Regions from separate parts of the Flavobacterium sp. WV_118_3 genome, predicted to be linked through region 2. Evidence: riboswitches for the same ligand, from Rfam matches in the RefSeq annotation. Region 2 holds a riboswitch; each other region holds the start of a gene.

Region 1 (10,368 bases), 1.7 Mb from region 2:
TAAAGCAATTAAAGTTTCAATTAAAACCGCAGTCTGGATCGTCATGTGAAGACATCCTGCAATTCGGGCACCTTTAAGAGGCTGCTCGTCTTTATATTCTGCACGAAGTGCCATTAATCCCGGCATTTCCGCTTCTGCTAATTCGATCTCTTTTCTTCCCCAGGCAGCCAGAGAAATATCTTTTACTTTGTAAGCCACGAAAGGCAATGTTTTTGTGCTCATCTGCTTTATTATTTGTATTTACAAAAAATTTAGTGCAAATTTACGGAATTAGTTTTTAAAATTAGAAGGATAACCGGATATTTCGTGTTTGCCGGTAAAGCTAACGTTTTCGTTATCAGAAAAATAAAAATATACTACTTCAATATATAAATCATCCGCGCTAATGCCGCTGTATAAAACGATAAAAATAGATCCTGATACCAAGGTCTTGGTTTGGAAAATCACAGAATCACTGGACGATTTGTTCCGCGATAAACCGTTAAAGGACTCGAGCCGCGTACGCGTAAATGGAATGAAATCCGAACAGCATCAAAGAGGATTTCTAAGTGTGCGAAATCTTTTCGTCGAGCTCGGTTATACCGATTTGGATTTGTATTACGACGCTTTTGGAAAACCACATTTAAGCGATGGAAAAAATATCTCCATTACGCATTCGTATGAATTTTCCGCGATTATTGTCGGAAAAAACAATGTCGGTATCGATATGGAACTGCGACGGGAGAAGATCAGTAAAATCGCCGATAAATTTATCGATCCCGAATTTGCTTTTCTTGATAAATCCGAACCCGATTATATCCGGAAGTTAACCGTTATTTGGGGCGCGAAGGAAGCAAAATATAAAATGTGTAATTCCCGTAGCCTCAGTTTTAAAGATAATATGATCGTACATCCATTTGTGATGGATGATAAAAAAGGAACGGCAACGGTTACAAAGGATAATTTTCGAAAAGATTTCGAATTTTATTTTGAAGAAATTGAAGACTTTACATTGGTATATGCCCTCGAACAAAATGCATGTAGATGATGGGGGAAATTTACAAACAAATTATAACAGCACAACAACAGGGAAAACGACTGCTGGCCATTTTGCTTGATCCGGATAAAGTTGATGGTGAGCAACTGGATGTTCTGATCGATAAAATCGGTCAATCGGGTGCAACCCATATTTTAATTGGTGGTAGTCTGCTGTTTGTCGACCAACAGGATACAATTATTACGGCACTAAAAGCAAAGCTGACGTTACCAATTTTACTTTTTCCAGGCAATGCGGCTCATATTACCGATCGTGCCGACGGAATTCTGTTTTTGTCACTTATTTCCGGAAGAAACCCGGAATATCTTATCGGGCAACATGTTCAGGCGGCTCCGTTATTAAAGCAATCCCAACTGGAAGTAATCTCAACCGGCTATATACTTGTTGAAAGCGGAAAGCAGACAACGGTTTCCTATATTAGCGGAACCATGCCGGTGCCAAATGATAAACCGGAAATCGCAGTGGCAACAGCGCTTGCCGGAGAAATGATTGGTCATAAAATGATATACCTGGAAGCGGGTAGCGGGGCACAAATGCCTGTTCCGTTGGAAACAGTACGTAAGGTTGCCGAAAATATAACGATTCCGCTTATTGTTGGTGGTGGAATTCGGACGAAAGCACATATGGAACAGGTCTATCAGGCCGGAGCGACCATGGTCGTGATCGGAACGGCTTTCGAAAAGGATAACGACTTTTTTTCAGATTTGTAGATCATGGTGGATTTCTTTTTAAATGCCTATAAGAATGCATCAACGTTGCAGATTGTACTGGAGTTTATAGCCTTTGTGTTTGGTATTGCCAGTGTTTGGTATGCTAAAAAAGAAAATATATGGGTATATCCAACCGGACTTATTGCGACGACAATCACGGTTTACTTGCTTTTTCAGGCGGGTTATCTCGGAGACATGATGATTAACCTGTACTTCTCGATTATGAGCGTTTATGGTTGGTATAATTGGGCCCGAAAAAGAACAAATGTTGATTCCTTATCGATATCCCGGACAACATTAAAAGAAAAAATTATCGGAGTATTCTTGTTTTTAATGACAATTATTATAATTTTCGCAATTTATAAGGTGTTTGATTACCCAATCAAACACGAAAATTATGTTGATATATTGACGTCGGGGCTGTTTTTTACCGGGATGTGGTATATGGCCAATAAAAAAATCGAAAACTGGACGCTTTGGATAATCGGCGACATTATCGCGGTACCGCTATATGCATATAGAGGGTTGGGGATGTTGTCGTTACAGTATTTAATATTTACACTATTGGCAATTTCGGCCTATTTAGAATGGAGAAAGATCTTAAACAACGACACTCAAAAGTTATAAAGGTAACCATGTACGGTCCTGAAAGTACAGGGAAAACAACATTATCGAAACAGTTGGCTGAACATTTTAAAACCATCTGGATACCCGAATATGCGCGAAATTATCTACAGCAAAAGTGGGAAGAACAACAGGCAATTTGCGATGAAAATGATATGCTTCCGATTGCCGTTGGTCAGATGAAACTTGAAAATGAAGCTGTTCAGATCGCCAGTAAGTTATTGTTTTGTGACACCAATCTGATGGTGACCAAAGTTTTTTCGGAAATCTATTATGGATTTTGTGATGAATTACTGGACAATGCTGCACGCGAACATAATTACGATTTATTTTTCCTGACCGATGTCGATGTGCCCTGGGAAAAAGATGATCTAAGAGATCGGCCGGAAAAGCGGGAGGAAACCTTTCGGATTTTTGAAAATGCCGTACTCGAAAATAATAAACCCTATATCGTTCTTTCGGGGAATAAACAGCAACGTTTTGAAACTGCGGTAAAAGCAGTCGAAATGTTGCTTAAAACTAAAAGTTTGGGTTTTACATCAGCCGATTTTTTGCAAATGTGGCATCGGGGAACCAATATCGATGCTGTCGAAAGGCAATTGAAGTTCTTCAACGAAGGGATTGCGAAAATCAACCTCCATAAAATTGCAACAGTACGCGACGGAATACGACTCTTTGATAAAGAACAGGAGCAGGAACTGGTAGATTATTTTGAAGCACATCAAAAAATGTTTTCGATAGAAAAGTTGGTTCCGGCGTCGGGCGCTGCCAGCAGAATGTTTAAATTTCTTGTCGATTTTCTGAATGAATTTAAATTACACTATGAAACAATCAATGCCTATGTAAATAGAAAAAAAGCATCGGAATTGTCGGTGTTTCTGGTTGGAATAGAAAAATTTCCGTTCTATGCCGATGTGCTCCAGGAAACAAAATCGGAATATAAAGATTTTGATAATTTCTCCCAGGATGAAAAATATTACCGCTTTATCGAAACAATGCTGTCACCGGCAAAATTCGATTTTCTGAATAAGCCAAAAGGGGTATTGCCATTCCATCAGGAAAAAGAAGCGATTACAACGCCAATTTTTAAACACCTCAAAGAAGCGCAGGTATATACCAATGTGGATGGAAAGCATCATATTCATTTTACGGTTTCGGAAGAGCATTTGGAAGGTTTCTCGGAAGTGGTTTCAAATAGTGAAAATACAGTCGTTGTAGACTATTCTTTTCAGGATAAAGCCACGGATACCTTGGCGGTTGGTGCCGATAATGTGCCCTTCCGACTGGAGGATGGTTCGCTTTTCTTCCGACCGGGCGGGCATGGGGCGTTGATTCAGAATTTGAATCGGCTGACGAGTGATATTATTTTTGTTAAAAATATCGATAACGTTTGTTTTAATCATTTTGACGGAATTGTTCGTTATAAAAAATTATTGGGCGGATTACTGATTCGGCTTCAAAAGCAAATTTTCGAGAGTTTGAAGGTGTTGGAAACTACTTCCGATCCTGCGGTTATTCAGGAAATCATTGCTTTTACAACAGGAGAATTGAATATTGTATTGCCGCGTAATTTTTCAAAATATACCTTCGAAAACCAAAAGAGTCAATTGTTTCAGCTTTTAAACCGACCGATACGCGTGTGCGGTATGGTGAAAAATGAAGGAGAACCGGGTGGCGGACCGTTTTGGGTTACTGGTGAAGAAGGAATGTATTCGTTACAAATTGTAGAATCGTCACAAATAGACCTGCAAAATAAAAAACAGGCATTGATTTTGAGTGAATCGACGCATTTTAATCCGGTCGATTTGGTTTGTGGCTTAAAAGATTATAAAGGAGAAAAGTTCAATCTGGAAAATTATGTCGATCACAATACCGGGTTTATTGTTAATAAAACCAAAGGATGTAAAGATATTAAAGCCTATGAATTACCGGGCTTATGGAACGGTGCCATGGCCAACTGGATTACGGTTTTTGTCGAAGTACCGCTTCTGACGTTTAATCCGGTGAAAACTGTAAACGACTTATTAAAACCGGCACATCAGCCACGATAATATGCAAAAAGAAATACTATTTGCGGAATTGCGCTATAAAGCGGTAAGAAGTAGTGGTGCGGGTGGTCAGCATGTGAATAAAGTGGCGACTAAAATTCAATTGGTTTTTGATGTAGCTGGTTCTGCAGCGTTTACCGATGATGAAAAAGCGTTGCTGATGCGTAAGCTTGAAAATCGATTGACAAAAGAAGGGGTTTTACTGCTTGGTTGTGGTGAAAGCCGGAGTCAACTTAAAAATAAAGAAATCGTAACAACGCGTTTTCTTTCGCTAATACAGCAAGCCTTGCAGCTCGAAAAAGAACGAAAAGCAACCCGTATTCCGCATGCGGCGGTTAAAAAACGAATTCAAAACAAACGATTTCAAGCGCAAAAAAAAGAATCGCGCCGGAAACCCGGAATGGAATAAATTAGGAATTGTGTAATCGCAATAGGGAAAAAACGTTCTTTTTTGAGTTTTTTCTATTCGGATTTGATTTTGTGCGGTTTCTTTTTATAATTTTGTCCTGTCTCAAAGGGGTGCTTATATCCGGATTCAAAACCGGACAATCGAGCTGAGATCATACCCAATGAACCTGGAACAGGTAATGCTGTTTAGGGAATAAGACACAATCGATGCCGTAAGGTATTCGTGTGTCGTGGAAACATCATTTTTTATTAATCAAAGAATAATTACCCCTTTTATTCGTAAAATCTTACGAATGAAAACAGTATTACAATCCGTTGTGGCGTTATTATGTCTTCAGCCGGTTATGCTTTTCGCACAGGAAAAAACCGTTTCGGATTCTACAAAAACCAAACAACTGGACGAAGTATTGGTATCGGCCGTTCGGGCTGCCGATAAAACTCCGGTTACGTTTAGTAATGTCGGAAAAAAACAATTATCCGAACGAAATCTTGGTCAGGATATACCTGTTCTGATGAACTATTTGCCGTCGGTGGTAACCACTACCGATGCCGGAAATGGCGTTGGCTATACCGGAATCCGGGTCCGCGGTAGCGATGCGACCCGTGTGAATGTAACCATTAACGGAATTCCGTATAACGATTCGGAATCGCAGGGGACTTTTTGGGTGAACATGCCCGATTTTGCCTCATCGGTCGAGAGTTTGCAGTTGCAACGCGGTGCCGGAACATCAACCAATGGTGCCGGTGCTTTTGGTGCCAGCTTAAATATGCTAACCGATAGTTATTCTGAAAAAGGATATGGTGAAATTTCGAATTCCTTTGGGAGTTTTAATACCCGAAAACATACCGTGAAATTCAGTTCGGGATTGTTGGATAACAAATTTGAATTGGCAGGTCGTTTGTCGAAAATCAATTCCGATGGTTATATCGACCGGGCGTCTTCCGACCTGAAGTCGTATTTCCTTCAGGGAACCTACGTGGGGAAAACAACCTTGATCAAAGCATTGGTTTTTGGTGGATCGGAAAAAACATACCAGTCGTGGAATGGTTTGGATGGATCGGAACTGAAAGATTTAGGTTTGGACGAAAATATGTTGGATAACAATCCGAGGTTTAATGTGTCCGGTTTGTATTTTGACGATAACGGACAAGTGAAGTTCTACGATAATCAAACGGATAATTTCAATCAGGATCATTACCAGTTGCATTGGAATGAAAAATGGAACGATAACTGGTCGACAAATCTGGCGGCGCATTATACCAAAGGAAAAGGGTATTACGAAAGTTATAAACGCAGTGGGAAGTTTTCCGAATTCGGATTAACACCGTTTGTCGATAACGGAAACACCATCTCAAGATCGGATCTGATCAACCAAAAATGGCTGGACAATGATTTCTACGGTTTTACATTTTCATCCAATTACAAAAATGACAAGCTGGATATGGTTATCGGTGGTGGTGCCAATAAATTTGAAGGCGGTCACTTTGGGAAATTGTTATGGGTAAAGGAAAAAGCGGCCTACGATTACGGTCAGCTTTTTTACGATGATAAAGGAATCAAAACGGATGTCAATGTATTTGCCAAAGCAACCTATGATATTACATCGGCGTTAAGCTTGTATGGTGATTTACAATATCGAAATGTGAATTACAAAGCGAATGCTGTTAAAACCGGATTGGTGGACGATACGTTCCGCTTTTTTAATCCAAAAGGAGGATTGAATTATGTGTTGAATCCTAAAAACAGCTTTTATTTTTCGTATGCCAAAGCCAGTCGGGAACCCAATCGTAATGATTATGAAGGAAACGTTCCGAAACCAGAAAAAATGGACGATTATGAATTGGGATGGCGCTATGCATCGCGAGTGGCGAAGCTAAATGTAAACGCCTACTATATGAAATATAAAGATCAGTTGGTGTTGACGGGTGCGTTGAATGATGTTGGTGAATCGAAACGGGTTAATGTAGACAACAGTTACCGCGTCGGATTGGAATTGGATGCCAGTATTTTTATTTCGGAGAAATGGGTGTTGCGTCAGAATGCAACCATCAGCCAAAACAAGATTGTCGATTTTGTAGCAAATAAAGATGGAGAATTGCACAATTTCGGAAAAACAAACATTGCTTTTTCACCCGATTTTATAGCCGGGAATGCGATTACCTGGTTGCCGTTAAAAAACCTACAGCTAACCTTGTTGTCTAAGTTTGTCGGAAATCAGTATATGGGGAATGTCGATTCGGAAAAATCAATCTTAAAATCCTATGCGGTTTCTGATTTTAATATCATTTATGAAATCAAACCGAAAAAGATTTTTAAATCGATTGTGATTACCGGATTGGTGAATAATATATTCAATACCAAATACCAGTCGAACGGGTTTTTCTATACCTACGATGACGACTGGTCCAATCCAAATCAGGTTACGACAATCGAAGGCGTTGGTTATTATCCGCAAGCGCGAATCAATTTTATGGGTGGTTTAACACTGAAGTTTTAATTTTTCCACCTGACAGGTTTTTAAAACCTGTCAGGTGGAATTATAAATTTGTCTAACTTTTTGGGCGCACTCTAGACAGCCCCTTTTTTATTAATTGTAAACCCTAACGATATCACCGACCTGTTCTGTACGATATTGTTTCATCGGATATTGGCCACCGCCAATTCCGGTGTATAAACTATATCTTTTATTGTCGCAGGGACAAACCGCATCAATGCCATCTACATCCATAGTCGAACAATCACTCAATCCCTGATTCGGACAGGCACGGTCGAAAGCTGCAATTCCGTTGGCGCCTTTAAAAAGAATAATACCGCGTACTCCGGCTCCCGGCCCCGATACATAAGCATAACCGTTCATAAACTTTAAGGAACTATAAGCCGGAAGGTTTAGGTTGATCGTTAAAGAAACCGGATAGTTGGGTAGGTAGGGGTTATTATTGTTTACAACACTGTCTTTGCTACAGCTTCCGATAAAAGCCATTAAAAACAATAAAAAGAGGTATTTTTTCATATAAAATCTGGTAAAACAATTGAAAAACAAATTTAATTTAATTAACTTTGACTTGTGCTATAAAGAGCATAATTAAAAACGAAATAAATAAAAAAATATATCTTTGTAGACATAAATCCCGTTTTTGATGGGATTTTTTCTATTTATATAAACGACAAAAATATGACTAAAGTATCTTATTATACTGCCGAAGGATTGAAAAAATTAAGAGATGAGCTGGATCAGCTAAAGAGTGTGGAGCGTCCGCGTGCCTCACAGGCTATTGCTGAAGCAAGAGATAAAGGTGACTTGTCCGAAAATGCCGAATACGATGCTGCAAAAGAAGCACAGGGACTTTTGGAACTGAAAATCGCCAAAATGGAAGAGGTAGTGGCAAACGCCCGTTTGATCGACGAATCACAATTGGATGTTTCGAAAGTATTGGTATTGTCAACCGTGAAAATCAAGAACCAGACCAATGGTATGGAATTGAAATATACGCTTGTAGCCGAAAGCGAAGCGGATCTGAAAACCGGGAAAATTTCGGTTACCTCTCCAATCGGTAAAGGATTACTTGGAAAATCGGTGGGTGAAATCGCAGAAATCCAGGTGCCAAACGGAACCTTAAAATTCGAAATCTTAGAAATCTCAAGAGACTAATTCCTATGAGCTCCATTTTTACCAAAATCATCAACGGCGAAATTCCCTGCCATAAAGTAGCGGAAGACGATAACTTTCTGGCATTTCTGGATATTAACCCAAATGCAAAAGGACACACGCTTTGTATTCCGAAAACGGAAATCAACAAGATTTTCGATATGGAAGAAGAACACTATCTGGAGCTGATGCGCTTTTCCAGAAAAGTAGCCAAAGCTTTGGAAAAAACCGTGGCTTGTAAACGAATCGGTATGGCTGTTGTTGGCCTTGAAGTACCGCATGTTCACGTACACCTTATTCCACTTCAGGACATGGACGATATGCGTTTCCAGCGTAAAACCAGTTTAACCCAACAACAATTTGAAGAGCTGGCACAAGCTATCGCCGGCAATCTTTAAGCATGAAAAAAATAGCGTTGCTTTTGCTGCTTCTGGTTTCCGGAGCGGTGTTTGCGCAGGGTGCCGACAGTGGCCTGTGGCTTTATGGTAAAAATGCAGGCTATTCGGAAGAGGATACAACTATTGAAAAAGAAGGAATTGTAGGCGTTGCAAACTGTTATGTCCGCGATATGCCATCAACTTCCGGAAAGTTGGTCGATTCCTTACAACTGGGGAAAAGAGTTGTGGTAAAAAGACTAACTCAGAAGACGCAGAAAATAAAAGGAATCGATATGGATTGGGTGGAAATCCAATACAGATCCGGTAACGAAACCAAAAAAGGCTATCTATGGCTGGGTTTTCTGGCGCTTGATTTTAAAACCATCGAAAATCGTACTTTTCTAACGGCTTTAGAGCGTGTTATTGCCAAAAAAGAAGAGGAGGGTTATATCCGTTCGGAATATATTCTGGCGGTTAAAGTCCTGGATCAAAACAATGCCCTGTTAGATAGTAAGGAAATCCGAAAAAATATTAGTGAAAGTCATTTTCACGAGCAAACCCTGATGGGCAATTACGGACTTCAGAATATACAAAATATCTACCGGATCCGTTTTAGCGGTGAAGCCTGTGGAATTCCTACCTACTATTTTTATTTCGGATGGACCGGAAAAAAACTACTGGTATTGCCCGAAAAGATGTCGGTTGCCGATGCCGGTGTTTACTACCATGGCGAAACGTTTATTTTTCCAGCTGAACCGGGCGGTAAACCAGGTCATATCTTTAAAATTATTGAAGAAGCCGAAGAACAGGAATCATCCAATGAAAACGAATCCGTAATGGAAGAACAGGTCTGGAAAGAGACCTATACCTGGGATGGTGAAAAAGCAACGTTTGTTAGAAAGAACCTGTTAAAAAAGGGGCTGATTAAGCAATAGCCTTTTTAAACGTAATCTGCATCGTGGTGCCTTTTCCAATTTCCGAATGCGCCACTTTAATTTTTCCACTGTGATATTCTTCTACGATACGTTTGGTTAGTGATAATCCAAGTCCCCAACCGCGTTTTTTGGTCGTAAATCCGGGGTCAAATATACTATTGAATAATTTCTTCGGAATACCACTTCCGGTATCACTCACTTTTATCTTTACAAAGCGTTCGGTGTCTTCGATCGCGATATGAAGTTTGCCTTTGCCTTTCATCGCATCGATGGCATTTTTAACCAGATTTTCGATGGTCCAACTATGTAAAGCCGGGTTCATCAATATATGAATCGGATAGTTCGGTGCCTGAAACGTAAATTCAACCTGTTTGGAAGTTCTCGATTTTAGATAGTCATAGGATTGTTCTGTTTCCTGTATCAGATCATGGTCTTCGAGTACCGGTTCGGATCCGATTTTAGAAAAACGATCGGTAATGGTTTGTAGTCGGTTAATGTCTTTTTCAATTTCCGAAACGGTCGTCTCATCTACATCATCCGCTTTCATAATTTCGACCCATCCGATAAGCGATGATAGCGGTGT
Region 2 (10,368 bases):
TTTTAAATTCGATCAATTGGAAAGAGAAAATAATTTTGATTTTATAAGACTGATACTCGCTTCACTGGTTATTTTTTCACATTCATATCCATTAGCCGGATATACGGAAATTTTTGAACAAATGACCGATAAGCAGCTAAATATGGGCGCTTTTTCGGTAGAAGGATTTTTTATTTTAAGCGGCTACCTGATTATGATTAGCTTACGAAATAGTAAAACGATGATCAGCTATATGTGGAAGCGGTATTTACGACTTTTTCCAGCACTGTTTGTAATGTTAATAATCACCATGTTACTATTAATTGTGGTATATGAAGGGGAAGATCTTTTTGTTCAAAAAGATTACTTTACCTATTTTCGAAGAAACATTACGCTATATCGGGCACAATATCACGTAAAAGGAATTTTTGAAAGCAATCCGTATCCCAGAGCGATAAACGGTAGTCTATGGTCGTTAAGCTACGAGTTTACGATGTATATTATTATGCTGCTTTTATTTCCATTTCGAAAAATGAGAATTGCATTGATACTACTAATAGCCATTTGGTCTTTTTGTGTTTTTGCCAACCATTACAACCCGCTGTTATTTACTGAACTATCTACAAAAATATATTTGAATTCGGATCAGTTTTATCGTTTAGGCGCATTTTTTATGGGCGGTTCTATTCTAAGTTATGTCAACTTAAAAAAAATCAATAAACCCTATATAAAACTCGGACTTTTAATAATACTTATTGGCTCTTTATTTTTTAATTTTTATAAAACGACATCGTATATCGTACTACCATTACTAATGCTGTTGGTGTGTATTTCGTATTCGAAAAAACTAAATTATATACCGCATCGAATTGGCGATATATCCTATGGTGTCTATATTTATGGGTTTTTAGTACAACAAACACTGATGTATTATTATAGTTTTTCGCCAATACTACTCACCTTAATAAGCTTGCCAATTACTTATATAGCCGCTTTTTTGTCATGGCAATATATCGAAAAACCAGCTTTGCAATATAAAAACTTTGTATAATGATTGTCATACAAAGAGACAGATGACGTGGCTTTATCTTTTTTGAAAGGCTTAGCCATCAACAATTATCCTCTGTAAATAATTGCCTCGTTTAAAGCAGAAACGATTTTTTTGATATAGTCTTCGTCGCTCGAAATAATGCTATCTGTTTCGCCGGAATTAGTGCTGATACGAACAGTAAATGAATCTCTAATATTGATATGCCACATGATTCCCACGATAAGTAAAATTCCTCCTATCATTATTTGAAAATCATTTGGTATAAAAAGAGCAATCAAACCTGTTATTATTACGACTCGAGGGTTAAAGCGGCTTTCTTTTATTCTATTAATTGTAACCGATGAAATATTACTTAGCGCATAAGTTTTGTCACCAGTAATATATCTTGATTGCGTTACGGATACAGTAAGATCCCGATAAAAAAAACGCTCTTTTACTTTTTCTTTCATAGTGTTTCTAATTTTATTATGGTAAAAGAAGAGAAATTTGTTTTAGTTTCATTATGGAAACTCATAAACCAAACTATTTATAAAAATCATGTTATTTATTTTTTCCTTATGTTGAGAAAAAAAATATAAAAGGGCATTATTTTTGAGTGAGATCTATTAAATTTATCGCCATGAGAACTTCTATTTTTATACTTTTAATACTACTCAATTTATCCTGTTCCAAAACCAGTCCGGGAATTGTTTGGTATGATCCGATTGTAGTGATGGATATTGATAAAGATTCCGAACACGCCGCTATCAGGGTTGCCCTTGGAATTAGCGCGCAGGTTTTTTATTTGTCTGAAAAAGAAGAAAATTTTACGCAACTTTTAAACGAACTTTCGAATAGTTACCGCAATCAGCTACCTGTAAAGGTTGGAGTTGAAAATGGAACGAATCAGATTAAGAGCGTTTCCCGCACCGATAAAAAATAAAGGCAAAGCAAAACGCAATAGACTAATTAATTGCCTTCCTACTAACAAGGCTTAACAACATATGAAAAAAATAATAGCAGTCATTTTAGTAGTACTATGTAATCCGATTTTACACGCACAAGACAATTTAAATAAAGAATTAAACAAATTGTTTCTGGATTTGAAGTTAGAATTAGTACCCGATAAAATGATGAAAAGTTCCAACTTGAAGTTTGAAAAATTTGTAAGAGACATTCCTGATTTTCAGGATAAAGAAACAATATTTCTTACGGAGTTTACGGAAAACAAAGCCGTAAAATCCAAAATCGTAGCTGGAGAAATTCAGATTATTCAAAGAGATGGGAATATCAAGCAGGGAATATATAGGGTTGTCCAAGACTTAAAATTTCAAACGCTAGAGGATTTACAGTATGAATATAATAGACTTTCGAAGCAATACGAAAAATTGGCGCGTTATATTAAAACCGATACAAATGAAGATGGAAATGAATACTTTATAAATCATATTACTAAAACGATTACTATAAAAGATAAATTAAAAAGTATCAAACTCGATTTCAGTTATTCGGTTCCCCGAAAAAAAGAAACGGGATACCATCTTTTTATAAGTTATAGTTTTTAAAATTTTGGATTGCAATACCTGTCAGCTTTCTAAAACCTGTCAGGTATAAAATATTTACACTACATTTACCACGGCTTTAGGGGTATTCTGAAAAGAATTGAGAGAGTCCCTTTGAACCTGATCCGGTTAACACCGGCGTAGGGAAAAGTTGATCTTCTTTTATTTGTCTTTACCGGGACAACTATTGCCATTTTAGTACCAATCTAAGCAGCCTGGATTCTATTCGGGGTGTGACGCAATAGTAAATCATGAAAAAAAAATATACCTATCCGGTAGTTCTAACCATAGCCGGATTCGACGGAAGCGGTGGCGCCGGAATCCAGGGCGATACCAATACTATCAATGCATTAGGATGTTATCCTACATCGGTGTTAACAGCATTACCGGTACAAAATACGGGTGGCGTAAAAGCGATTCATAGCATTCCGTCGGAGATCGTAGCCTTACAGTTGCAAACGATATTGGAAGACATCCGACCGGATGCGATCAAGATTGGAATGGTGCATACGCAGGAACTGGTAGCGGTTATTGTATCGATGTTACAACAATATCCGGACATTCCGGTGGTATTCGACCCGGTAATGGTCGCTACCAGCGGTCATCGTTTGATTGAATCTGAAACCATAGTTGCAATTGTAGACAAGCTGTTTCCATTGGCTACGCTGATCACGCCGAATCTCGATGAAGCGGCTGTTTTAACCGGAAATCCGATCACCAGCGTAACCGAAATGCAGAAAGCAGGAGCGATGATCATGCAAAAAGGTTGTCCGCATGTATTACTAAAAGGCGGGCATTTGCCAACTACAACACTGACTTCACTTTTATTCGATAAACAAGGTGTGATAGCAACCTATACGTCCGAAAAAATAGCAACCAACAATATGCACGGTTCGGGTTGTACCTTGTCGGCGGCTATTGCGAGTTATCTGGCACTTGGGAACACCTTATCCGACGCCGTTAGTCTGGCGCAACAGTATGTACATCGGGCAATAGCAGAAGGCGCCGATGTTGCAATAGGAAAGGGTAATGGTCCGTTAAATCATTTTTTTGAGCCGCAGCAAAGGGTTAAAAAAGAAAAACCTCGTTACAATAACGAGGCTTCTCCCAAATAACCAAAATAACAAATAAAAAATAAAAAGCTATTTACAATCAGTCTATTGGCTGATGTTTTTTACGGTTAAATACCCAAAATATAATCGGGAATACCAATAACGTCAGTGCGGTAGCGGTCATCAATCCACCGATGATCACAATGGCCAGCGGTTTTTGCGATTCCGAACCAATTCCGGTTGATGTTGCTGCCGGTAATAATCCGATAGAAGCCATTAAGGCGGTCATCACTACCGGACGGGTTCTGATTTTTACCGCTTCCATAATCGACGTGTTGAGATCCATTTTTTCCTTAAGGTTCTTATGGAATTCCGATATCAGGATTACACCGTTCTGGATACAGATTCCGAACAATGCGATAAAGCCAACTCCGGCCGAAATACCAAAATTAATTCCGGTAAGGTGTAAGGCAATAATACCCCCAATCACGGCAAACGGAACGTTCGCTAATACGAGTAGGGAATCTTTTATATTTCCGAACATAATAAACAGCAACACAAAGATTCCGATCAAACTAATAGGTACTACCTGGCTCAAACGTTGTGTGGCACGAACCTGATTTTCAAATTCACCGGTCCAACCGAAATGGTAACCGTTTGGAAGTTCCACGTTTTTATTCACAACCGCCTGTGCATCGGCAATGGTACTACCCAAGTCACGATCGCGGACCGAGAATTTCACCGCGATAAAACGTTTGGTATTATCACGGTAAATAAACGCCGGGCCGGTAATCTTTTTCACAACGGCAATTTCTTTAAGCGGAATTTTAACCCCGTCGATTGTAGGAACCTTAAGTTCTCCCAAATCTTTTTCGTCTTTTCGATATTCTTTGGTATAACGAACCCGAACGTCAAATTTCTTTTCACCTTCGTATTTCTGAGTAGCGGTTTTTCCACCAAAAGCCATTTCCAATACAGCTTGCGCATCGGCAAGGGTAACGCCATAAGCGGCCATTTTACCACGATCCAGGATTACGCTCACTTCCGGTTGCCCTACGTTTCGAAGGATTCCGACGTCTTTAATTCCGTCGATTCCTTTGATTTGTGTCATTACTTTTGCTGCCAGTTCGTCCAGTTTATTCAGATCTTCACCATAAATTTTTACGGCATTAGACGCTTTAAATCCGGCAACGGCTTCGGCTACGTTATCGATAACCGGTTGCGAATAATTATAGGTAATCCCTTGAATCTGTTTTAATTTGGTGTCCATTTGATCAATCAGTTCTTCCTGACTGATATTACGTTTCCATTCTTTTTTAGGATATAAATCCACCTGGAATTGCGCGAAACCGAAACCATTCGGATCCGTTCCGTCATTACTACGCCCGGTTTGCGAAAGTACCTGTTCTACTTCCGGGAAACTTCCCAGTATGCTACGTATTTCGGCCGATATTTTATTACTTTCCGGTAGGGAAGTACTAATAGGCATTTCGGCCGTTACCCACAAGGCGCCTTCGTTTAACTGTGGCAGGAATTCGGTCCCTAAGAATTTCGCCGAAATAAAGGTTAATACCATAAAGGCAATGGAGACAAAAAGGGTTTTTTGTTTGTGTTGGAACGTGAAATTAAACGATTTTTCAACAATTCGGTTCCAGAAATTTACAAACGGATTGTTCTTTTCTTTTACGTTTTTGTTTAATAAAATATGCGACAACACCGGAACCAGCGTCAGGGTAAAAATAAGCGCCCCTAATAACGCGAATCCAAGTGTATAGGCCAATGGCGCAAACATTTTTCCTTCTACTTTCTGGAAGGAGAAAATCGGAATCAAGGCGGTGATAATGATCAGTTTGGAGAAGAAAATCGCTTTCCCCATTTCTGTACCGGTTTTTTTAATCACACTACCGATAGCCAGTTTATTATAGGCTTTCATTCCTTTTTTATGGGCGAGGTGATCGAGTGTCACAAAGATACCTTCGACCATTACGACGGCACCGTCAATGATGATCCCGAAATCGACCGCACCGAGTGACAGTAGGTTGGCACTCATTCCTTTTAACTTCAAACACAGGAAGGCAAAAAGGAGCGATAGCGGGATAATGATGGCTACGGTTAAGGTCGTTCGCCAGTCGGCCATAAAGAGGAATACGATCACGGTTACGAAAATGATTCCTTCAAACAGGTTGTGCATTACCGTAGCGGTCGTAAAGTTCATCAGATCGTCACGATCGTAAAACGTTACCATTTTAATATCCTTTGGCAATACCGTTTCGTTAATTTCGTTGATTTTCTCTTTGATGCTGGTCAATACTTCTTTCGGGTTTTCCCCTTTTCGCATTACAACGATACCTTCAACAACATCACTGTTTTTATCCAACCCAACCTGACCCACACGCGGATAGGAGCTTTCGGCCACATCGGCCAGGTTTTTTACCAAAACAGGATTACCACCGGCATCGGCTACGATGATATTCTGAATGTCTTCGATCGAACTCAGCAATCCCACACCACGAACTACGTAGGCCTGACCGTTCTTTTCGATCACATCACCACCAACGTTCAGGTTACTTTTATTTACCGCGTCGAATACTTCCAACGGCGTAATATTATATTTGGACAAACGTCCCGGATCGACACTAATTTCATAGGTTTTTTCCTGTCCACCAAAGGCTACGATATCGGCTACACCCGGAACGGCACGTAACTGGCGATCGATTACCCAGTTTTGATAGGTGAGTAGGTCGCGGGTATCCCGATCCTTACTTTTTAAGACATAACGGAATACTTCCCCGGTTGGGCCATAAGGCGGCTGCACATCCGGATCGACACCATCGGGTAGGGAAACAGTTCGCAGCTGATTATTGACCTGTTGACGGGCAAAAAAGTCGTCGACATCATCTTCGAAAATAATTTTGATCACCGAAAGACCAAACATCGTAATACTTCGAACACTCGTCTTTTTCTGAACGGAATTCATCGCGATCTCGATAGGAGTCGTTACAAAACGCTCGATTTCTTCGGCACTTCGACCGTTCCATTCGGTAACAATAATGATTTGCGTATTGGTTACATCGGGAAAGGCTTCGATGGGCATGTTTTTAAAGGCGACAAACCCGGAAATGGCGAGAATACCGACCCAGAAAAACGTAAATGCTTTATTCTTGAGGGAAAAAGCAATAATATTTCGGATAAATTTATTCATATCTATTCATTTAGGGCGCCGTACACTAACAACTGGTTTTGGGTCATTACATTTTCTCCTTCGTTGATACCGCTTGAAATATAAGCCGTATCGCCAACCTGACGGAAAACTTCCACTTGTCGGGCTTCGATATTATTTCGGTCTTTATAGACGATCACAAAATTTTTGCTTTTGTCGAAAATTACTGCCGAAGCCGGAACTGCCAGCATTTTTTTCTCGCTTTCCATATAGGAGATTTTAATGGAAGCGCGCATTTCCGGTTTTAAAACATATTCCGGGTTGTTTAACTTGATCAAAACTTTCATGGCTTTGGTATCCGGATCGATAATATTAAAAATCTTATCCACTTTACCGTTAAAAACCTTATCCGGGTAACTTAATGTGGTTACGGCTGCATTTTCGCCCAGTTTGATCTGGTTGATATCCGTTTCGGTTACATTGGCAATCGCCCAAACATCATTGATCTCGGCGATGTCGAATATATTGTCGCTTCGGTCATTACGTAGTAACATATTTTCGTTGATGTCTTTCTGGATGATAAAACCACTCAACGGCGAACGCACTTCATAAATAGCACCCGATTTGATATTGTAAATTTTATAGGTTTCCTGAATGCGTTGTAATTGCGATTTAGCCTTATCGTAGTTGCTTTTGGCTTCCAGTACATCGCGTTCGGCATTTAATTTTCCTTCGAATAATTCCTGAGCCACTTTAAGATTGTTTTTAGCCACGATCACATCGTTTTTGGCATCGTCCAGTTCTTTTTCAAAATCGGCTACTTCCGTACTTCGGATGGTTGCCAGCAACTGTCCTTTTTTAACATAATCGCCCAATTCCACATATACTTTAGCTACGCTACCGCCAACAACCGGGAATACCTCAATGGTTTTGTTGTTGTCGGTTGTGATTTTTCCGTAATAATTCAGTTCGTTGCGAAGCGGTTCTAAAGTCACCGGAGCGGTTTTGGTCGTTTGCAGCATTTTATTGCTCAGCACAAAAGTTTCTTTTATTTCCGCTTTTTTTTCTTTGTCCTGACATGAAATTAAGGTCAGTAGCGACAGACAGGTTATTATTGGATATTTCATATTAGAAGATAGTTGAATTGGTGATATGATTGATTTGTTCTCCGGACAGGATCAGTTGTTTGCGCATTTCGTTTAACTGCAGTGTGCTTTGGTTATAGCTTTCCATAAAATCGGTAAACTCCAATAGCGAAATATTACGACGCTGAAAGTTCATTAATACGCCTTTATATACCAGATCGAGATTCTCGTTTATGGATTTCGACAGCGACGTATATTCTTTTTGCTGTTCCTTCCAGATCGAAAGCGAACTGTTTACTTGCGTCTTTAATTCAAGCGTTTTTTGATCTTTATTTACTTTAGACTGACCTAATTCGGCTTCCGCTATTTTGATATTACCTTTGTTTCGGTTCCAAAGTGGTAGTGGAATACCCAGGGTAAAGTTCACCTCATTTTTAAAAGCACCACCCACCTGATCGTAGGCCAGACCAGCTGTAATATCCGGTACCGATAATGATTTTTGAAGCTTTACAGCCAATTCCTGGTTTTCAACCTGTTTTAGAACACTGAGGTATTCCGGGTTTTTTTCCTTGGCGATGTTAAATAATTCACTTTCGGCATATTTCGGACTATTGAAAGTTAGCATTAGTTCACTTTCATCGGCCGATGGCATTAGCTCTTCATCAATACCGGTCAGAATATTTAATTTTTGTTTGTTTTCGGTAATGTCTTTTTGGATGGCAATGCGATCGTTTTTAAGATTTAGCAATAAGGATTGCAGGCGTACCACATCTTTTAAAGGAACATTACCTTTATCGGCCTGTATTTCGTAGGATTCCAGAAGGCTTTGGATTTGTGCTGTTTGCGATTCGATACTGGCAATTTTCTTCTGATCGAAAAAAACGGCATAAAAGCTTTGCCGCAGTTCGTGTTTCAGATCCTGCATTAATTCTTCAAATTGCAATTCGGCCAGTGCCACATTGGATTTTGCGAGTTTGATTTCATTGCGTTTTTTACCGCCAATATGAATCAACTGATCTACAGCAACGGCTTTTTGTCCGTTTTTGCCCACGTCGAAATACCGTTTGTCTTCTGGATTCAGAGCGTTAAAAGCCAATGACATATTAGGATGATCCCAGATTCGGGCCTGAATAACAGCCGCCTGTGCCGCAGTGATATTGTATTGTTCGGCCAGTAACTGGAAATTGTTTTTCTGCATGGCATCTTCACAGTCTTTTAGCGTAATACTTTTTTGTGAAAAGACCAACTGGAAAAACAGCAGTGATAGTATAAAAGGAGCTACTTTCATCTATAAAGAGTTTAATTTGTTACAAAGATGCGGGCAGTAACCTTAAAACAGCCTTAAAGCCGACCTTAAAAAAAGCTTAAAAAGGTATAGATGAATCGGGAAAAGGTGTTTTAAACCGGGAAAGTAAGTGTGAATTCGTGTTGTTCGGATGCGTCCTCGTATGTATAAGCCAATTTTGCCTTATGCAGATCCAGAATACGTTTGGCGATGCGAAGCCCCAAACCGGAACCCTGAATTTTTTGATTTTTGGTTCCGCGAACAAACGAGTTGAAAATTTTCTTTTCTTCTTCGGGGGAAAGTTTTTCTCCTTTATTGATCAATCGGATCTGAATATGCCCCGTTGGATTGTCTTCAATGATCACATTTACTTTACGGTCGTACGAATAAAGATAAGCATTTTTAAAAAGATTGGCGAAAACGATCTCTAATAATGAGGTTATCCCTTTGATTTCCAGATCAGATTCGGTGTTTTCGATTTCAAAGTTCATTTGAAAGTCCGGGAAGTTTTTAATCGTTTTTTCATACACCTGAAAAATGATTTCGTCAATGCGCACTTGTTGGAAATTGACGCCAAAATTGGACGCATTGATTTGTGCCAGTAGTAATAAAGAGTTGATCAAATCGGATATCTGATTGACATCCTTGCTCATATTGTTCAGATAATTCAAAGTATTCTCACTATGACCGCCTTGTTGTATCAGATTTTCCAGTTGTAAGGTTAACCGACTAATAGGTGTGCGCAATTCATGAGACGCATTTGAAGTAAATTCTTTTTGTGCCAGATAGGAACGCTCGATTCGCAGCAACATCTGGTTAAAAGCTTTGGAAAGTAAATTGATCTCATCCGATTTGGACGATTCGATGATTTGCGTATTTAATTTGTTAATCGAAATACTGGTGATGATCTTTTGGAAATTATCAAGCGGTTCCAGTGATTTCCGAATCAGGAAATAGGTGGTAACCCATACCAGCGTGGTTCCGATAAAAAACGATAGGATCAGAATCTGGTATAAAAATTCCAGTTTACTCATTCCGGATTTGTCTTCGGCGGCAATAATGATATAATAATCGGTATTGTTATAAATGTGAAAAACACCTAATACATCTTTCTCTTTTTCGATCGTATAAACCCGTTTGTGTTTTTTTATTTTCTGCAGAAAATTGACGTCCCATTTTACAGAAGCGTCGTCGATACTACTATAAATCAGTTTG
Region 3 (10,368 bases), 1.7 Mb from region 2:
AAAGCCGAATACAGCAATTCGAATTATCTTTTATTGGGTTATATCATCGAATCGATCACCGGAAAAAACTATGGCGATAATGTTGCCACCCGAATTGCTGGCAAAATTGGTTTAAAAAACACCTATTACCCTAAAAAGAGCGTACCGGGTAAAGACGAGGCCTTTTCCTATTCTTTCGCCGGTAACAAATGGAAAAAAACGCCATCCTGGGATTTAAGCGTGGCCAATGCCGCCGGTGCCTTAGTATCGACACCATCCGATCTGACCGATTTTATCAACGCCCTTTTTACCGGAAAAATTGTCAAACCCACTTCACTGGCACAAATGACCGCTATGGAAAACGGATACGGCAAAGGATTGTTACAATTTCCATTTAGCGACAAACGCTTTTTAGGTCATAACGGAATTATTGAAGATTTCCGTTCGGTTGTAGCGTATCATTCAACGGATAAAACGGCGGTTTCCCTTATCGTAAACGGAAACAACTATAACGAAAACGACCTGTTACTGGGCGTCCTAAGTATTTATTATAAAATCCCGTATCGCTTTCCGAACTTAAAATCCATAGCGGTCGATCCGAAGCTTTTAAAAAGCTATGAAGGTGTGTACAGTTCCAAACAGATTCCATTACAACTAACGATCCGCGTAGAAAACGGAAAACTACAAGGTCAGGCGACCGGACAAAGCCCGTTTCCGCTAAATGCGTTAAGTCCGACGGAATTCATTTTTGATCCGGCCGGAATTGAAATCACCTTTAAAGACAAGGGATTACTTTTAAAACAGGGCGATAGCAAACTGACTTTCACCAAAGAATAGCATCAAAACCGGTATTTAACAGGATAACTATTTCCGGATCCGGTCAAAAAAAGCGTCTGAATCGACAACGACACTCTTAAATCGTTATAAAATGACAGATAACCCAACTGATTATCAATCGATAAAATATTATTCGACAGACATTTGTATTTAAAATAAATATTTGTACTTTTGCAACCCCTTTATTGGGGATGGAATGTTTAATTAAAATAAATTATTGTGAACAATTTAAGCTACAAGACAGTATCAGCTAACAAGGCAACTGCTCAAAAAGAGTGGATCGTTGTAGATGCTGAAGGTCATAACTTAGGTCGTTTTGCTTCAAAAGTAGCCATGCTATTAAGAGGTAAATACAAGCCAAGTTATACACCGCACGTGGACTGTGGAGATAACGTGATTGTTATCAACGCAGAAAAAATCAACCTAACAGGTAACAAACTTGAGGATAAAACGTATATCCGTCACACAGGTTACCCAGGTGGTCAAAGAAGTTTATCTGCTAAAGTAATGCAACAAAAAAACCCTGCATTATTAGTAGAGAAAGCTGTAAAAGGAATGTTGCCTAAAAACAAATTAGGAGCACAATTATTCCGCAATTTAAATGTATATGTAGGTACTGAGCACAAACATGATGCACAACAACCTAAAACCGTTAACTTAAACGATCTAAAGTAATGGGAGTTATTCACAAAATCGGTAGAAGAAAAACCGCTGTTGCTCGTGTATATGTTACAGAAGGAACTGGAAACATCACGGTAAACAAGAGAGAATTTACAACTTACTTCCCAACGGCTACATTACAGTACAAAGTGATGCAACCATTAGCAATGACTGAAAACGCTGCTAATTTTGACATCAAAGTAAATGTATACGGAGGAGGAACAACTGGTCAGGCAGAAGCTGTACGTATGGCAATCGCAAGAGCTATGTGTGAAGTAGAAGCTGAGAACAGAGCAATCTTAAAACCAGAAGGATTACTAACAAGAGATCCTCGTATGGTTGAGCGTAAGAAATTCGGTCAGAAGAAAGCTCGTAAGAGATTCCAATTCTCGAAACGTTAATATTTATTTATTATTAAAAAAACTAAGTTTTTGTTGCTCTCCTGCTGAGGCAGGAATTAGTTTAGCATCTAAATGGCGAAGACCAGACTATCAGTTCACTGATGTACCGCTACTTCACCATTGCTAATACAACAGAACGTAAACTATTACAAAATGGCAAACAAAGTAGAAGTTAAAGAATTACTAGAAGCAGGTGTTCACTTCGGACACATGACTAGAAAATGGGATCCAAACATGGCTCCTTACATCTATATGGAGCGTAATGGTATTCACATTATCAACCTATATAAAACGGCAGCTAAAATCGAAGAGGCTAATGAGGCTTTGAAAAAAATCGCTGCATCTGGTAGAAAAGTACTTTTCGTAGCTACCAAAAAACAAGCAAAAGATATCGTTGCAGAAAAAGCTGCAGCAGCAAACATGCCGTACATCACTGAAAGATGGCCAGGTGGTATGTTGACTAACTTCGTAACGATCCGTAAAGCTGTTAAGAAAATGGCTTCTATCGATAAAATGAAGAAAGACGGTACTTTTATGACATTATCTAAAAAAGAACGTTTACAGGTAGATCGTCTTCGTGCAAAACTTGAGAAAAACTTAGGTTCTATTGCCGATATGACCCGATTACCAGCTGCGTTGTTTGTAGTGGATATCAAAGCGGAACACATCGCTGTAAAAGAAGCACAAAAATTAAACATTCCAGTTTTTGCTATGGTAGATACCAACTCTGACCCACGTCAGGTTGATTATGTTATCCCGGCTAACGATGATGCTTCAAAATCAATCGACAAAGTTTTATCTTTAGTAAGTGGTGCTATCATTGAAGGACTTTCTGACAGAAAATCTGACAAAGAAGAGCAACCAGCTGGAGAAGTAGCAGCTGCTCAAACAGAAGCTACAACGACTTCAACTGAAGAATAAAAATAACATTATGATAAAGTCGTTATGCTGGTGGATGCTTACTTTTGGGGCGACTATCAACATAACGACTTCATTTTTTTAACCTAAAAATAAAACACTTTCAAAATGGCAAATATTACTGCTGCAGACGTAAATAAATTAAGACAAATTACCGGTGCCGGTATGATGGATTGTAAAAAAGCTTTAGTTGAAGCTGATGGAGATTTTGATTTAGCAATCGAAAACCTACGTAAAAAAGGTCAGAAAGTTGCTGCTAACCGTTCTGACAGAGAGTCAACTGAAGGAGCTGTTATCGCTGTTGTAAACGCTGACAAAACTGCTGGTGTTGTGATTTCACTTAACTGTGAGACGGACTTCGTAGGTAAAAACGAAGGTTTCGTAAAATTAGCTACAGATTTAGCGAATCAAGCAATCAACTTCGCTACTAAAGAAGAATTTTTAGCATCTGATTTCAATGGAATCACTGTTGCTGACAAATTGATCGAGCAAACAGGAGTTATCGGAGAGAAAATCGAAATCGGTTCTTTCGAGCGTTTAGAAGGAGCATTCGTAGGATCTTATATACACGCTGGAAACAAAATCGCTACATTAGTAGCGTTATCAGCTAACGTTGACGGTGCTGAAGAAGCTTCAAGAAACGTAGCAATGCAAGCGGCTGCTATGGCGCCAATCGCATTAAACGAAGAAGGTGTTGATGCTGCTATCATCGAAAAAGAAATTGAAATCGCTAAAGATTTACTACGTCAGGAAGGAAAACCAGAAGCTATGTTAGACAACATCGCTAAAGGTAAATTAGCACGTTTCTTCAAAGACAACACTTTAGTAAACCAGGATTATATTAAAGAACCAAAAATGAGCGTTACAGAATATGTAAAATCAGTAGACGGAGCTTTAACTGTTACAGGTTTCAAAAGAGCTGCTTTAGCATAATAACACTATTCCGGTTTTACCGGAAAACAATTTTGCCAGCAATGGTAAAACGAACCCCAATCTGTGATTGGGGTTTTATTTTGTTTATTTTACTTCTTAAAACAATACAAAATTGAGAAAAATCATTTTCCTCCTATTCGCAATTTTCTTTTCCGGAATCCTGTCGGCTCAGAATAATAAAAGCCTGTTATGGGAAATTTCCGGAAACGGCCTCTCTAAAAATTCCTATCTCTACGGGACAATGCACCTCAGCGATAAAATCTCCTATCACCTGTCGGATAATTTTTTCACACACTTACTGGCCGCTGATATGGTTGGTAACGAAAGCGACCCGGAAACCTGGAATGACGCTTACGAACTGCTCACCAATACTACAATCAGTATTCAGGACCGCTTTTATTCCGGCTTCTATATGTTCCCGGTAAAAAAACAGGACCTTCAAAACATATTTACCTCTCACAATTATTTCAACAGTCTGTTATCCCGTACCGACAATAAAAAAGCTGATTATCAGGAAAACACCTATCTGGATATGTTTATCTATCAGACGGGACGGAAACACAAGAAAAAAGTGGTAGGACTGGAAGATACCAAAACCTCATTTCTTTCATTGTCACAGATTAAAACCGACAATTTTGTCCCGAAGGAAGAACACCGTCTGGCCTTATACAAACTACTAAAAAACCGCAGTTTAGCCGACGCCATATCCGAATACTACCGCGAAAAAGACGTCGAAATGCTGGACTCTCTTTACCGGATGATCTTCCCACAAAAAGCCTATGAAGCACTGATCTCTAATCGGAATACGATTATGACCAAAAGTATCGACTCTTTGGCTCACAAAGGAAGTCTTTTTTCGGCCGTAGGAGCGGCACATTTGGGCGGCAAAAAAGGAATCATCAGTATGTTGCGCGAAAAAGGCTATCAGGTAACCCCTGTTTTCGGCTCCTTTACCGATGTGGGTAAAAACAAAAAAGAAGCGATAGAAAATTTCTTTATGGCTCCGAAATACAAAATGTCCGGAACCAGCGACAGTATGGTACAATTGCCGTTAACACCCAATATACTGGAAAATGACAACAACCTGGGCGCTCCCGATTTCACCAATGGTGGCGTGATTAGCATTAAACGGCAAGCCCTGAACCTTTTCCTGAAAAAAGACCCGGCTGTTTTTAACCCAAAAACTATCGACAGTCTCTTTTTTGAAAACATACCTGGAAAAATACTCGAGAAGAAATATTTTCAAAAAGACAGCATCAGTGGCTACGACATTAAGAACATCACCAAAACCGGTCAAAACCAACGCCACCGTTTCTATATTACCCCACTGGAAATAATCACTGTTTCAATGACAGGCCCGGGTAAATATGTACGTCAATACGAAAACGAAGTATTTCCAAACATCAAAATAAAAACCGTACATCAAAACTGGGAAAAAAGCAGCCCCGCTAAAGGTGGTTTTTCGGTAATGCTTCCCGTTTTTAACAGCATTTATGGCAATTCACCCGAAAAGATAAACGATATTCAAATCCAGGCATACGATCCCGCCACAAAAGCCTACTATTTTGTAACCGAAAAAACGTTGCACGATTATCGCCTTGAAAATTCGGAATACGAACAAAAACAAATCCATTACGAATTCTATTTACAGCAGCATATCGATTCGCTGTCGACGCATTACGACCAGCCCAGACAAAGCTTTGAATCCCGGTCAAAAATAGGCGATCGCGACATCCGGCTTAAGACCTATATATCCGGACAGAAATACTACCTGTTAGGCAGCGTAAACGCAACCGAAAAGGACAACCGCCGTTTCTTCGATTCGTTTCAAAAGGAACCTTTCCGCTATAATACAACCAACAAGGTCTATACCGACAGTCTTTATTCATTTCAGGTGACCATACCCAAAAAGCACAACGGAACCTTATTCTACAAACCCGATACCGAAAAAAGCAACGAAAAAAACACCTTCCTTTCAAAATCACAGAATTACAGTTTAAAATCGGATTCCGGTAAAATTGTCGACCTGTTATACTACCAGTTTCACAAATACGAAAGTGAAATAGGCATGGATAGTATCCGAACCAGATTCCGGGATTTCTTTTTAAACCGTTATAATACCGACGATGCACTAAATGTTGATTATGATTTTGACTTGCACATCCACTCCAAAAATTCCCTGCTCAACCCACTGCTTTATAGCAGAAAAGGGCTACAACCATCACTGTGGAACGAGATTATGAAAGACAAAGGCGACACTTATACGCTGCTAAAAGAAACCGAGCAATACGACAAAGAAAAGAACATCCGCGTATTTGAAGCCTTATCATCAAAAGACAATTCTACACAGGCCATTAAATATAAAGCAGTCTTTATGGAACATGGTTATTACCTGTTACGTGCATTGGTGCAAAAGGACTATCACAATGATGATTCATTTATCGAAAAGACATTCCAGTCGTTCAATCCGTTGCCATACAAAGCGGAAAGCTCCATATTCGACAACAAACTCGAGCGTTTTAGTACCGATGCGCTAAGCACAAACGATACCATCCGTTATTCGGCTTTAAATTCGGTTGACCAGTTAAAAATTACCGATAGGGATTTTCAAACTCTAAAAGACTTTTTAAACCATTTTGAATTCCGTGACAGCGAAACTTCAGCACTAATCGAACTCCTAAACAAAATCGGTGCGCTGGAAAACAACAGCAGTATAAACCTTTTGGAAACCTTTTATAAAAAACCCGATGCCAAAACAACAGTACAACTAGCCATACTTAACATATTGGCACAGCGAAAATCAAAAGCGGGTTATAAAAAAATACTGGAATTACTGGATTACGACCTTCCGCTTTCGGATAACGAGGATGACATCAGCACCTTGTTTTACTATTTTAACCTGGACCTGAACGGTAGCAAAATCCTGTTTCCGGAACTATTCCGTTATTACACTATAAAAGAATACAGCACTCCGGTCCTGTCACTGTATAACAATATGCTCGACGAAGGTCTTATACAACCGGGTAAAATGAAAAATTACCACAATAACATTGCAGCCAATGCCAAACTGGAATACAAACGACTGCTAAGCTGGATCGAAAAAAACGAGGAAGTGGAAGACGAAGCCGATTACGAAACAGAAGCACCGTCCGAAAACCTGATTTTACATATCAACAGTATGTATCATTCGCAAAACAACAAAAACACGTTGCAGTTATTACAAAAAATCAAGGCATTAAACCTGACCGAAGTGGATATTGAACTGGCTCGTCTGGATGCCATCAACAATAGGCTGAACAGCAAACAAACAGATGATTTATTGCAAAACCCAAAAACCAACTTTGTAACCCTGCAATTGCTGGCCAACAAAAAGGATTTCTCTTTTTCAGATCGCTTTACCGATGAAGAAATTGCAACATCGGCCCTGCTAAATCTTGAAAGCCTTACCGAAAATGATTCCCTTTCACTACTTGAAAAAAGAGTAATTGAAAACAACGGTAAGAAAATAAGCTATTATTTTTATCAGTTGATCAAGGCTAAAAAAGACGATGAAAACACCAGCAGGCAGCTGCTTCCGATCGCGTTTATCCATAACGGGGAACGTATTAATGTACAAGCCTACCGGATTTTTGAAAAGACCGAGATCATCGACACCGAAAAATTACCTTCACAGTATAAAACCATTATTGAACAATCGCTCAACGAAAATCATTTCAGGGCTAGTTTCCGGAAAGTCGAAGACAATACCACCTCCTTTTACCAAGAATACTAAACAAAAAGCAACCGTGATCCGGTTGCTTTTTTTATGTTTTCGCAATTCACAAATTCATTAACTTTGGAAATACAAAAAACACTACCCTAAAATGTTTAAAACCAAAAGGGATCTCGTCTATATCATCTTAGCCGGGATCTTTATAGCCAATGCCGTTGTAGCCGAATTGACCGGTGGAAAACTGATCCAGATAGGCCCTTTTATTATGAGTATCGGAATCATTCCGTGGCCTGTGGTATTTATCACTACCGACTTGATCAACGAGCATTTCGGCCGTGATGGTGTTAAAAAATTATCGTTTATCACTGCCGGACTCATCGCCTATTGCCTACTGATTCTCTTTATAGCCATACAAATTCCGGCCGCCAAAGGCATCAGTACCGTAAGCGACGAACAATTTAAAGCCGTATTCGGACAAGGCATCTGGATTATGATCGCCAGTATCATTGCGTTCCTTATTTCGCAGCTCATTGACGTATCTATATTCTGGTTTTTACGCAACAAAACCGGTAAAAAGATGATCTGGCTCCGAAGTACCGGATCGACCGTAATTTCGCAGTTGTTCGACAGCTTTATCGTTTCCGGTATCGCCTTTTGGATGACCGGTAAAATCACCACTGCCGAATACATTAACATGGCCACAACCGGCTATACGTTCAAATTGATCATTGCGATTTGCTTAACGCCGATGATTTATTTAGGACATTATATAATCGAAAAATATTTATCAGAAGACCCAATATCCGATGGAGACTAAAGAACGCTGCGGATGGTGCAAAAACGACGCACTATACGAAAAATATCACGACGAAGAATGGGGCGTACCCGTTTATGAGGACCAGAAACTATTCGAATTTCTAATATTAGAAACTTTTCAGGCCGGTTTAAGCTGGATTACCATTTTGCGAAAACGGGAAAACTTCCGCGAAGCTTTTGATCAATTCGATTATACAATCGTTGCACAGTATACCGAAGACAAAATACAGGAGTTATTGGAAAATCCCGGTATCATCCGCAACAAACTTAAAGTGCGTGCGGCCGTTTCCAACGCTCAGGCTTTTATGCAGGTACAACAGGAATTTGGCAGTTTTTCCAAATATATCTGGGGATTTACTGGCGATGGTCCGATAGTAAATACCCGCACAACCTTGCGCGATATTCCGGCCACTACACCCCTATCCGATCAGATCAGTAAAGACCTTAAAAAACGAGGTTTTAAGTTTGTCGGATCGACGGTTGTTTATGCGCATATGCAAGCCACCGGCATGGTAGATGATCATATCGAAAGCTGCTGGAAACGGAACTGATCCATATCCCGTCCGAATGTTAAATCCGTACTTTTCGGATTTACATTTCAAATTAAACAGTACATTTGCTTCACTTTAGGGGTGTCTATATACCATATAGGCTGAGATTTTACCCTTTGAACCTGATCCAGTTCATACTGGCGTAGGGAAAAGTGCAATGACTTCATTCTATGTAGCCATTCCTAAAGTGCATACCTATATCACAACTTTAAGGAATGGAAATCACAATCAACAATCAACCCGTAACAATACCCGACGACGGCCTGACCGTCCAGGACTTGCTATATCGCGAACTTCCCGATAAGCAAAACGGTATTGCTCTTGCCATTAACAACACGGTTATTCCTAAAACCGAATGGCCCAACCATTACATCACCGAAAACGATCACATCTTGATCATTTCTGCAACCCAGGGAGGATGATAACTTGCTAAACACCACATAAAATGAACGAAAACCAACACGAAATTTCAAGAACACCGTTTCCGAATTCAACGAAAGTCTATATCCCGGGTGAGATTCATCCGATTAAAGTCGCCATGCGCGAAATTGCCTTACACGATACCAAACTGAGTAATGGTGGCAGCGAACACAATCCGCCGGTAACGATTTACGATACCAGCGGTCCGTATACCGATCCCAACGTAACAATCGACGTTCGCAAAGGACTCGAACGGCTGCGCGAACAATGGATTCTCGATCGTAACGATGTAGAAATTCTGGATTCCGTAAGTTCCGACTATGGAAAAGAACGTTTGAACAATCCGAAACTGGATCATTTGCGTTTCGAATACCTGCATCAACCCAAACGCGCCAAAGCGGGACACAATGTAACCCAGCTGCACTACGCCAAAAAAGGCATCATCACACCGGAAATGGAATATATCGCGATCCGCGAAAACCAGCGCATCGAACAACTCAACACCCAGACCACCGCGATGCAACAGCAGCATAACGGAGAGAGTTTTGGAGCCAATACACCCAAAAAAAGCATCACACCGGAATTTGTCCGTAGTGAAGTTGCCGCAGGTCGGGCGATTATACCAAACAACATCAACCATCCGGAAAGCGAACCCATGATTGTAGGCCGCAACTTTTTGGTTAAGATCAACGCCAATATTGGGAACAGTGCTGTGACTTCGAGCATTGAAGAAGAAGTCGAAAAAGCCGTATGGGCCTGTCGTTGGGGTGCCGATACAATTATGGATTTATCCACCGGAAAAAACATCCACGAAACCCGCGAATGGATTATCCGGAATTCACCGGTTCCGATTGGCACCGTACCGATATATCAGGCATTGGAAAAAGTAAAAGGCATCGCCGAAGACCTGACCTGGGAAATCTTTCGAGACACCTTGATTGAACAGGCCGAACAAGGCGTTTCCTACTTCACCATCCATGCCGGCGTATTACTACGCTATATTCACCTAACCGCAAATCGCGTAACCGGAATTGTCTCCCGAGGTGGCTCCATCATGGCCAAATGGTGTTTGTTTCATCATAAAGAAAACTTCCTTTATACCCATTTCGAGGAAATCTGCGACATCATGAAAGCTTACGAC

The links. Region 2 has a riboswitch for thiamine pyrophosphate ahead of thiD (bifunctional hydroxymethylpyrimidine kinase/phosphomethylpyrimidine kinase). Riboswitches for the same ligand answer to the same signal wherever they lie in the genome.
Positions count from the first base shown of each region.
Region 1: another riboswitch for thiamine pyrophosphate. It lies ahead of ABFU83_RS16695 (TonB-dependent receptor); the one in region 2 lies ahead of thiD (bifunctional hydroxymethylpyrimidine kinase/phosphomethylpyrimidine kinase).
Region 3: another riboswitch for thiamine pyrophosphate. It lies ahead of thiS (sulfur carrier protein ThiS); the one in region 2 lies ahead of thiD (bifunctional hydroxymethylpyrimidine kinase/phosphomethylpyrimidine kinase).

Region 1 is NZ_CP156060.1:3,578,364-3,588,731, forward strand. It holds gene ahcY (adenosylhomocysteinase) at 1-222, opposite strand, end outside; gene ABFU83_RS16670 (4'-phosphopantetheinyl transferase superfamily protein) at 386-1,027, shown strand; gene ABFU83_RS16675 (geranylgeranylglyceryl/heptaprenylglyceryl phosphate synthase) at 1,024-1,746, shown strand; gene pnuC (nicotinamide riboside transporter PnuC) at 1,750-2,373, shown strand; gene ABFU83_RS16685 (DUF4301 family protein) at 2,382-4,421, shown strand; gene arfB (alternative ribosome rescue aminoacyl-tRNA hydrolase ArfB) at 4,423-4,827, shown strand; TPP riboswitch at 4,924-5,036, shown strand; gene ABFU83_RS16695 (TonB-dependent receptor) at 5,120-7,324, shown strand; gene ABFU83_RS16700 (hypothetical protein) at 7,415-7,837, opposite strand; gene greA (transcription elongation factor GreA) at 8,000-8,476, shown strand; gene ABFU83_RS16710 (HIT family protein) at 8,482-8,871, shown strand; gene ABFU83_RS16715 (hypothetical protein) at 8,874-9,785, shown strand; gene ABFU83_RS16720 (HAMP domain-containing sensor histidine kinase) at 9,775-10,368, opposite strand, start outside.
Region 2 is NZ_CP156060.1:1,421,416-1,431,783, reverse strand. It holds gene ABFU83_RS06570 (acyltransferase) at 17-1,030, shown strand; gene ABFU83_RS06565 (DUF6232 family protein) at 1,096-1,479, opposite strand; gene ABFU83_RS06560 (hypothetical protein) at 1,650-1,952, shown strand; gene ABFU83_RS06555 (hypothetical protein) at 2,014-2,574, shown strand; TPP riboswitch at 2,643-2,735, shown strand; gene thiD (bifunctional hydroxymethylpyrimidine kinase/phosphomethylpyrimidine kinase) at 2,823-3,686, shown strand; gene ABFU83_RS06545 (CusA/CzcA family heavy metal efflux RND transporter) at 3,724-6,825, opposite strand; gene ABFU83_RS06540 (efflux RND transporter periplasmic adaptor subunit) at 6,828-7,910, opposite strand; gene ABFU83_RS06535 (TolC family protein) at 7,912-9,156, opposite strand; gene ABFU83_RS06530 (HAMP domain-containing sensor histidine kinase) at 9,267-10,368, opposite strand, start outside.
Region 3 is NZ_CP156060.1:3,596,701-3,607,068, reverse strand. It holds gene ABFU83_RS16815 (serine hydrolase domain-containing protein) at 1-816, shown strand, start outside; gene rplM (50S ribosomal protein L13) at 1,036-1,491, shown strand; gene rpsI (30S ribosomal protein S9) at 1,491-1,877, shown strand; gene rpsB (30S ribosomal protein S2) at 2,031-2,798, shown strand; gene tsf (translation elongation factor Ts) at 2,904-3,728, shown strand; gene ABFU83_RS16790 (TraB/GumN family protein) at 3,841-7,500, shown strand; gene ABFU83_RS16785 (queuosine precursor transporter) at 7,592-8,257, shown strand; gene ABFU83_RS16780 (DNA-3-methyladenine glycosylase I) at 8,247-8,807, shown strand; TPP riboswitch at 8,875-8,973, shown strand; gene thiS (sulfur carrier protein ThiS) at 9,023-9,229, shown strand; gene thiC (phosphomethylpyrimidine synthase ThiC) at 9,253-10,368, shown strand, end outside.